One region of the Aurantivibrio infirmus genome, then DNA from elsewhere that is predicted to be linked to it. Evidence: predicted binding sites of a transcription regulator. Region 1 holds the regulator's gene; each other region holds the start of a gene.

What was found. Region 1 encodes FliA, which starts transcription of late flagellar genes. Its sites were predicted from a motif close to TAAAGTTATNNNNNNNNCGGCCGATANCC; they were not measured.
Region 2: the regulator FliA is predicted to act here: its motif matches at 1,400-1,428, upstream of ACYUCY_RS10040 (flagellin N-terminal helical domain-containing protein).
Region 3: the regulator FliA is predicted to act here: its motif matches at 1,520-1,548, upstream of ACYUCY_RS13745 (DUF5610 domain-containing protein).

What each region holds. Positions count from the first base shown of each region.
Region 1 is NZ_BAAFSK010000003.1:552,816-556,102, reverse strand. It holds gene ACYUCY_RS09230 (MinD/ParA family ATP-binding protein) at 93-926, shown strand; gene ACYUCY_RS09225 (RNA polymerase sigma factor FliA) at 932-1,675, shown strand; gene cheY (chemotaxis response regulator CheY) at 1,806-2,195, shown strand; gene ACYUCY_RS09215 (protein phosphatase CheZ) at 2,216-3,097, shown strand; gene ACYUCY_RS09210 (chemotaxis protein CheA) at 3,107-3,287, shown strand, end outside.
Region 2 is NZ_BAAFSK010000004.1:132,682-135,968, reverse strand. It holds gene flgL (flagellar hook-associated protein FlgL) at 1-914, shown strand, start outside; gene ACYUCY_RS10045 (hypothetical protein) at 950-1,246, shown strand; gene ACYUCY_RS10040 (flagellin N-terminal helical domain-containing protein) at 1,517-3,287, shown strand, end outside.
Region 3 is NZ_BAAFSK010000005.1:500,254-503,540, reverse strand. It holds gene ACYUCY_RS13745 (DUF5610 domain-containing protein) at 1-1,473, opposite strand, end outside; gene ACYUCY_RS13740 (FHA domain-containing protein) at 1,698-2,627, opposite strand; gene ACYUCY_RS13735 (PP2C family protein-serine/threonine phosphatase) at 3,050-3,287, shown strand, end outside.

The DNA.
Region 1 (3,287 bases):
ACAAGGCGATTGCGCTAAAAATAACAGTATTACGCTTCAGGTCTTTTCATTAGAACTGAAATTTAGAATTTGAATAAGCAGAGGAGTTATCAGTGAACCACTCTCGACCAATACAGGTCATCGCAGTAACGGGTGGCAAAGGCGGCGTCGGCAAAACAAATTTGTCCGTTAATTTGAGCATGGCATTAGCCGAGCAACAACGCCGAGTGTTGCTATTTGATGCTGACCTTGGTTTAGCCAATGTCGATATTCTTTTGGGCTTAAAGCCTAAAAAAACTTTGGCTGACGTTATCTCTGGCGAAGCCACAATGCGTGAAGTTATGGTTAACGGCCCTGGTGGTATTCGTATCGTACCAGCGTCATCCGGCGTAGCACGAATGGCGGGATTGAACGCGCATGAGCAGGCCGCTTTAATCAACGGCTTTACTGAGCTAAGCGATCAACTGGATATTATGATCGTTGATACCGCCGCTGGAATTTCCGATTCCGTTATTAATTTTGTCAGAGCAAGTCACGAAGTAATCGTTGTCGTATGTGATGAGCCTTCTTCGATAACAGACGCTTATGCCTTAATTAAATTACTCAATAAAGAGCAAGGTATGTTTAGAATTCGCGTGGTAGCGAATATGACTCGCAGCGCGCAAGAAGGTAGTCAGTTGTTTCGCAAGTTAAATCAAGTGTGTGAATCCTATCTTGATGTCAGCTTGGATTATGTAGGACATATTCCCTTTGATGAGAATGTTCGCCTAGCGGTTCAAAAACAAAAACCTTTATTGGAGTTTTCTCCCCGTTGCCGAGCTTCGCAATCGATTCGATCGATCGCACAAAAAGTTATTGAATGGCCAGTCCCACAATCTCCGAGTGGTCATCTAGAGTTCTTTGTTGAAAATTTATTACAGCAACCTGCTGCGAGTGCGAGCTTTTGATGATGATGGGTGCCGACAGCGTAGACATCTACAATAAATCCGCTGTTCAACAAAGCGAGATCAATGTAGAAGAATATGCATCCCTAGTGAAACGTATTTCCCACCATATGATGATGAGGATGCCGCCGTGTGTTCAAGTTGATGATCTGATTCAGGCGGGGATGATTGGTCTACTGGAAGCAGCAAAAAAATATGATGCGAGTAAAGGCGCGAGTTTTGAAACCTATGCTGGAATACGCATACGCGGGGCGATTGTTGATGAAATGCGTCGCGGGGATTGGGTGCCTCGATCGGTACATCGAAATGGTCGAAAAATGTCTGAGGCTATCAGTCGCATTGAGGCTCGTACTGGCCGCGATGCCAGTGATCAGCAAATTGCGGAAGAATTAGAGCTGTCTTTAGAAGACTACTACGCGATGTTGCAAGATAGCGCCTCCAGCAAATTGTATAGTTTTGAAGAAACATACAATGAAGAAAATGGAGAAGTGGACTATAACCATTTAAGTGAGCCTTTAATTAGTCCCTTTGAAGGTGTGCAGAAACAATCCTTGAAAGAGTCACTGGCGCAAGCAATCTCTCAATTACCCGAGCGAGAGAGACTCGTTCTGGCGCTTTATTATGATGAGGAACTCAATTTAAAAGAGATAGGCGAGGTGATAGGCGTTAGTGAATCTCGCGTTAGCCAAATCCATAGTCAAGCGGCAAGTCGTTTGCGTGCCCGACTGATTGATTGGCAAGTAACGATTTAAGGTATGCGAAATTTACTTGGCTTCGGTAAATAGCGAATGGTAAAAAAACACGGTAGTAATTTTTGATAATAGGTTTGATCTGCTTGAACATGTTACACATTCACCCATGTCAGGCAAGATGGAGGAAGTTTTGGACAAGAACATGAAAATCCTAATTGTCGATGATTTTTCGACAATGCGGAGGATAATTAAAAATTTGCTACGTGACTTGGGTTTTAATAATACCCATGAGGCAGATGATGGTACTTCCGCCTTGCCGCTTCTGAAAGACGGAGATTATGATTTTCTAGTCACCGATTGGAATATGCCTGGCATGTCGGGCATCGATTTACTGAAAAAAATCCGTTCAGATAGTTCGCTGGCATCGTTACCAACCTTGATGGTAACGGCGGAAGCGAAGCGAGATCAAATAGTTGAAGCAGCGCAAGCGGGTGTTAACGGCTATGTTGTTAAACCTTTCACCGCACAAACCCTAAAGGAAAAAATTGACAAAATTTTCGAAAGAATTGAAGCGACCTAAAGCTGTTTCGGATTATAAAAATGGGTATACGTGTAAAAAATATGGGTGACTTGGGTTTAGCAAACGCGCTGAAAGATTGCTCAGAACATATTATCGAATTGCTGCAAAATGATTTACATCACGAAGCGGCAATGACCATCAACAAGCTGATTCAGGGGCGAGATGAACATGTTTATATCGCCGTTGGGCAATTAACGCGAGGATTGCATAGCGCGATTGTTGATTTCAATGTCGATGGGAATTTAAAAATTGAATTCCCACAAAATAAACCTTCAGAAATTAAGGATGCATCTGATCGACTTAGTTACGTGATGGATATGACGGAAAAGGCAGCGAATCGAACCATGGATATGGTTGAAGAGTCTGCACCAATTGCGGCCACGCTGGGTGAAGAGGCCGAAGTTTTGCTGTCCGAATGGTCGCGAATTCGCAGGCGCGAGATGAACAAAAAAGATTTCGTCGAATTGTTTGGCAGAGTCGATGGTTTTTTACAAGATCTCTGTGCGGGCTCAAAGCAATTAAATACCAATATGCAAAATATCGTTATGGAACAGGGCTTTCAAGACTTATCAGGACAGGTGCTGAAGCGTGTGATTGCTTTGGTAAAAGAGCTTGAGGATAACCTAGTGAATTTGGTGACTATGGCGAGTCATGTGGAGTTAGTCGCTGGTCTTCATCCGAATGAGGAAAATAAAGGGCAACTTTTGGTAGATTCTGGACAATGTTCTAATGAGGTAAATGCCAAAAAAGGTGAGGACTCATTAAATATTGAAGGTAGTAAATCGAAAATTCGCGGTAATTTAAATGAAGGTTTTGGTCCGCAAATTCATCCCGGAAAACATTCTGATGTGGTCTCGGGGCAGGATGAAGTAGACGAGCTTTTGTCGAGCTTAGGTTTTTAAAGGATAATCATGAGCTTTTCTGACGACGAAGAGATACTCCAGGATTTTTTGCTAGAAGTTGGCGAAATTCTTGAGTTATTGTCGGAACAATTAGTTGACTTAGAGCAACGACCAGATGACGTTGAGTTACTCAACGCTATTTTTCGCGGATTTCATACTGTTAAAGGCGGAGCCGGGTTTTTACAATTCG
Region 2 (3,287 bases), on a different contig from region 1:
CTTTTAATGCAGTCGCTAATGTCGTGCCTGCTGCGACCAATTACACCATTACTGAACGTTCCACCGGGCGAGTCATTGTGCAAAATCAGTTATATCAAAGTGGCGAGGATATCGTAGCCAATGGTGTGAGTTTTACAATCTCCGGTATTCCATTTTCGGGAACTGCTGCTACTGCCGCGACGCTGCAATTTGGGGTCGATGCGGCACAGAATTTTGCGGGTGATGAGACAGGAGAGAGTCTTACATTGCGAGTTGGTGGGATAACAGAAACCTTGGTCATCGGTAGTAATGTCACCAATGATGCAGACATTGTTACCGAATTAACTACCGGTGCGAATGCTGCTCGATTGGCGAATCTCGGTGTTACGGTGAACAACCTGGTTTCACCACCGAGGTTTGAATCGGCGAATGGTCTCAATATTGAAATTGATCCCGGTAATAATAGTGGCGCTAATATTTTAGCCGCAGTAGGAATTAATACCGGAACAGCGTCTGCAAACGGCGTGCTCGCAGCCCCTGGAGATAAAATATTAATTGAATCGGAAAATCAGCAAAGTTTACTAACCACTTTATCTCGTCTAAGTGAAGCCTTACACGGTGTTGAAGCGGGGTCTCCGCAAACCAGAGCACTGGTTGAAGATGTTGTGGCAAACACATTGGTAGTTTTAGACAATGCAGAAACAACAGTAAACTCAGTCCTGGGTGAGGTGGGCGCACGATTAAATACCTTGGATAGCTCCCGAGAATTACATCTGGATTCTGATTTACTAAATAAAAAGGTTTTATCTGATATCGAGGATTTAGATTTTTCGGAAGCGGCAACACGGTTATCGTTACAAACTTTTATATTGCAAGCTGCACAACAAAGTTTTGTTCGCGTCAGTGGTTTGTCGCTTTTTAATTTGCTTAGGTAAATTTAAACTGAATAACAATTATTTGGCAGCTAAAAATGACACTTAGTAATATCCTAAATTGTAGTGAAGCTTTATTGAAGCTCGCAAAAGATAAAAAATGGGATGATTTTCTTTTGAAGCTAAATGAAAGAGAATTATTAATTTCAGAATATCAAAAATTAAATACTTTAAATACAAAGAAAAATGACGACCAAAGAATAATCTTGAATCTGAAAACGTTAAACGACAAATTAATGGCGCTGACAATCGCTCATCGAGAGGATGTTCAGGGTCAATTACTTAAGTTGTTTAAAGAAACTAGTGCGAGCAAGGCCTATACTGGTAATCAATAAGTATAGTGTTAGGCGGTTGCCCTGTAATAGTATTTTATTGTCTACTATTATAGAAGCAGCGTCATTTCTATTGTGCTCCCGTCTGCTTAGAGCAAAATAGACTAGAAAAAAAATTATAACAATAAAGAGTTATTGAATTTCTCGAAAAAAATCTAAAGCTCCTTGTGATTACGTCGATACAGATACCAGATGTCCAATTCAGCCACTGGCTTGCACGGACGGATGATAGTTCACATATCGTGAATAGGATATAAATGTAGGAGAGTTCCCATGAGTTTAGTTATTAACACTAATGTATCCTCACTGAATGCCCAGCGTCAGTTGGTTAAGTCAGGTGCGGAGCTGAGTCAAGCCAGTGAACGACTAGCGTCGGGTCGAAGAATTAACTCAGCAAAAGATGATGCGGCCGGTTTGGCAATTACCAACCGATTAACATCGCAAGTACGTGGTTTGGACCAAGCGGTTCGAAACGCGAACGATGGTATTTCATTGATTCAAACGGCGGAAGGTGCCTTGGAAGAAACCACGAACATTTTGCAACGTGTTCGCGAACTTTCAATTCAGTCTGCTAACGGAATCTATACAAACACTGACCGAGCGACACTTGATGCGGAAGTACAGCAGCTTGTTGCCGAATTAGATCGTATCGCAGACGTAACCACTTTTAACGGACAAAAATTGTTAGACGGTAGCTTGAAGAATGTTGAGCTGCAGGTAGGTTCACAAGCCAATCAAACCATCGGTCTTTCAATCGATGCAATTGATGCGGATAAATTAGGTTTGGGTTCTCAAGCCGTTGATCTACTGGGTTCGGAGATTAATCTAGCAGCATCGGTTTTTTCCGCAACGGCCGGAACTGACATTAGGGACGGCGACGTTCTTATAAACGGACAATCAATCGGGACATTTGAAACCGGAACAGCGGCAGCAAATACTTTGTCTGATTTGGTTCAATCAATCACAGACAACGTTAGTGGTGTTACAGCGTCTGCGGTAACTCAATTAGAAGCATCGCAAGTCGGTAGCGGAATTATTGATAACGATGCGGGTCAGGGCTTTAATATCACGGTGACCGAATTAAACGGTGCTGTTCAAACGTATCAAGTTCGTGAAAACACCACAACGCTTTCTGAGTTAGTCGACGTTGTTAATGGTGTAACAGGAGGTGCGATCAACGCGTCCTTGAATGATGATGGCGAACTAGTGTTGGCGAATAATTCAGGTGCGACGATTGCCGTATCTACTGTCGGCGGTTTGAATTTGCAAACCAGTCTCGGCACGAATTCATTAGTTGGTGATGGTTTGTCTCAGAACGGACAGTTAATTTTAACCTCTGACAACGATGAGCCGATTACCATTGAGCGTGGCAATACAGGTACTTTAGTTGACTTGCATAATCTTGGCTTCCGTGAATCATCGGCACAAGGCGTTATTGAGGGCGCGGGTCTTGCAGCCGCACAAGCAAATACGGCTTGGGGTGTCGGTGATGTCACCATTAACGGTCAGGCAATTAGCACAACCAATACTGACAGTTTGGCAGGAAAAATTAACGCGATTAATTCCTCGACTAATGAAACTGGCGTAACAGCGAACGCGTTTTCGACAGTCGGTATTGATTTATCGGGTGTAACTGTAGCTACGGCATTTGCTGGAACAGCAAGTTCAATCCTGATCAACGGTACGACTGTTGATTTCAGTGCAGATACGACCATTCAAGCTCTTGCAGATAGAGTTAACCTCTCTACAAATACTCACGGCGTGGTTGCTTCTGTACTTGGTAATAGCCTGCAATTTGAGTCTGATCAAGGTGCGATCGTACTCGGTGCTGCGACTGTTGATTCGGCATTCGGAGCGATTGCTGCTGAGGGTTTCACAGGAGCCAGTTTTATCGAATTCGCACCTGCTGGAGCGGAAGTTACAGTAGCTGGATCACTTGTTGGTGCTTCTTTAACGGTTGAAGCAGGAATTAAGTTAACCAGCGATAGTGGTAACCCAATCAGCGTCGAGCTTGGTGTCAACGCTAACGCGGCTGAAGTTGGAT
Region 3 (3,287 bases), on a different contig from region 1:
TTCGCTCTTATTGTTTTCAGAATTGTCCGCCGGTTTAGCTGCCGAGGGAGAGGATCCCGCTGGCACTTCTGGTTCGACGACTTCTTGCAGTTCATCATCGTCTTGGCCTAATTCTTCATTGATTTTCACCTGCTCTATATACGAAGCTAAATGTTGAATCAAGCGTGTTGGTTGTGAAAATTTACTCGCAGGCTCTAATGCATCAAGTAAACCCTGGGCAAAGTTGCCGATAGGTTGCAGGGCATCAATGAGTTTATTTGATTCCTGGTTCCCATTTGGTGCAAATTCATCATAAGCGACACGTACACGTTCGACTTCTACTTGACGAAGGTTTAACGAGTAGCCAACGATTTCTTCCGTATCATAGCCAAGATTTTGCGCTTGCGAAAATGCTGCATCAAGGTCGCCGGAGAAGAACTCTCTCGACAACCTTTCGACTTGTCTAAACAAATCGTTGAGCGCAAGCAATTCATCTTCATCCAACTCACCACTCACCTCAAACTGAAAACCTTGTGTAAACTCGGATGTTTCGGAAAAATACTCGGCAGTATTTTCAGCGGCATAAAGATCTTTGGTGTTTGCGGTCACCGTAACTTTATCGCCGTCAGCAGTCTCAACTTCAAAACTAAAAGTATTGGATTGTGCGAACTGATAGTTTGCGTAAGAATCAATTGGAGCCGAAACCGATGATGCGGTTTGGTTTAACGAGCCGAGAATATTTTGCTCTGCTTCTGCTGCAAAACTGTCGCGTTGTTGGGCGAGGCTAGAAATTCTATTTGATCCGGACCCTGAATCTTTTTGGTTTTCACGGCTTGGATTGTTTTCTAGTGCAGCATTTGGCACATCTTGTTTCGGCGCACTCTCGACGGCGTCGGATGCGTTTGAATCGACATCGTTCCGATCTGTTTCATTCGTTGTTTTTCCGCCCAGTAAACCTTGTTTTAAATTTTCAATGCCTCTAGTCACGGTATCGTAAGTCGCATGGATATCATCTTCGACTGATTGAGATAACAAACCACTTGCACGAAGTTCATTTTTCGCCTCATTGAAACCTTTCTCAAACGCATTAAGTGCGGTCTCTGCTCGCGCAACTAACTCTTCTTCACTTGCGCCGTTTGCTACATCTCTCTTTAGTTGCGCTTCGATAAAACCTAGAATGTTGTTTGAGGCTTTTTCTGAGGTAATCGCCTCTGAATCTATTGCACCCTGCTCAAAGCTAGGCACTTTCTCAGATGCCGTAGTTCGCTGGTAAGATTTTGACAAAACACTTTCAAAAACTCTAAAACCATCAAAACTGCGAGTTTCTTGACGGTAGCTTTCGGTATAACTTTCTACCACCCTCTCGCCATTGGTAACTTCTGATGAGCTAAATGATTGTTTTTGCTCCACATCATTTTCAGCTGAGCGTAAAAGACTTTCGGTCGCTTGAAAGTCATTTGAAAAATGATGATTAGAGATAGGTGAAAAATGCATGGCGTCAATCCTTAATAGATTCCAGTAATTTTGGTTTCCAATTACCAGTTATCGGCGCAAACTGAAATTCATTAAGACTAAAATCTTATTTCAGGACTTGGTTCACACATACGCGAGGAATAGAAGGCAACACAGGCAATGATTAGCGGTAGAAAAACACTAATAATGCCAGGTTACTAGGAGGGAGTTGGGCTAAAGAGTATTACCAAACTGACTGAAAATTTTTATGGCAACAAGCCCATTGAATAGGCCACAGCGATACAAGCTACAACTAAACCCAATACAATAAACCAAGCTAAAGATTTGCCTTTTCTCGGCTTATCAGCAGTTGCGTCATATTGCGGACGGTTTTGATTTTCTGAATTGGTATTATTTGTCGCTTTAGAAGTCGGTATATTTTTTTGCACCTGAACTTTATTCGCGGAAGACTCTTTGTTCACTGGAGACGCACCCGCGGATCGCGGCGCTGATTTAGCCGAAGCTTGTTTCGGCATCGCAGCAACGGGGCGAATCGTGGTTTTATCCAAATCTTCACTTGGACCAATGACACCAAAACTTAAGGTATCAAACTTTAATTCATCGCCACGTTTAACACGCGCTTCGGTTACCGGGCTGCCATTAATAAAGGTTCCATTTGCAGAACCAAGATCTTTTACATAAAGCAAACCATTTTTTACGGTGAGCTCAGCATGTCTTCTGGATAAATGCGCAGCCGCTAAAGTAATATCGCACTCGTTCGAGCGACCGACAATAGTTTTAGGACTAATTGTGAAAACACGATTGGCGAGTGCCGCGTGATTTGATTTTAGCGCCCATCCGGTGGCACTACTTACCTTCGGTGCCGCTTTTGCTTCTTCTCTCTGTTCTAATTTTGGATCAACCACTTCTATTTCAATATTGCCGATGGTGACGACATCATTAATATTTAAAGGAGAACTATTTTCAACTTCCTTACCATTAACGGATAACGGTTTACTCTCGACAAGATTTACTAGCGTGAGATTCTCATGCTTGACTAACACTTCTGCATGATTTGCTTCGACACTTGAATCGGCAACAACAAAACCATTTGTTGGCGCTGTTCCAATACTAACTTTTGGCTCCACTAGCCACACCGCGCTGTGTTTATTATTTTTGAGTCGGAGTTTTAACATTGACAATGCCTCGTAGCAGAAGAAACCCTTTGAACAACGATTCTACAAACCTTATCGATCACTAATATTGTTAGTCGTTTGTGCTCTCGTTATTCCGCCCTTTTAAAGAAACGGTTTATTATTATCAAAGCGACGTTACGCACTTTGTATTTCGCATCTAAACAGCAGTCTTATGCGTTTATGTAATGTAGCAAAAGCCACTGGTTTTTCAATAGCTTAGGCTTAAAAATTGTTTCACCTTAGTAGATATATCGGTAAGATGAGACATTTTACCCATTGGCGGCAGGGCAAATAATAGCGACTATAATGTGAGTCTTACGCGAATCATTCGCTCTTAGCGCTAGGGACATACCCTTTAATTAGCTATCGGCAACTCGCTAGTGTCATTCAACTAATAACGATAATTTTGGTAGCTTGTATAGATGTCATCACCCATTCATAGCGCGGCCACAGATAAAGGCCTAATCCGAGACAATAATGAGGACTGTTATCTCAGCCTACCGGACAAAGGTGTGTGGCTTATCGCCGATGGTATGGGTGGCCATGAAGCTGGCGAGGTCGCAAGCTCTATCGTTGTCGACACGATCAAGCAAAACACCGAAGAAGGTAAGGCACTCGCTGAATCTATTCACGAAGCCCACCAATCTATTCTCTCTGCTG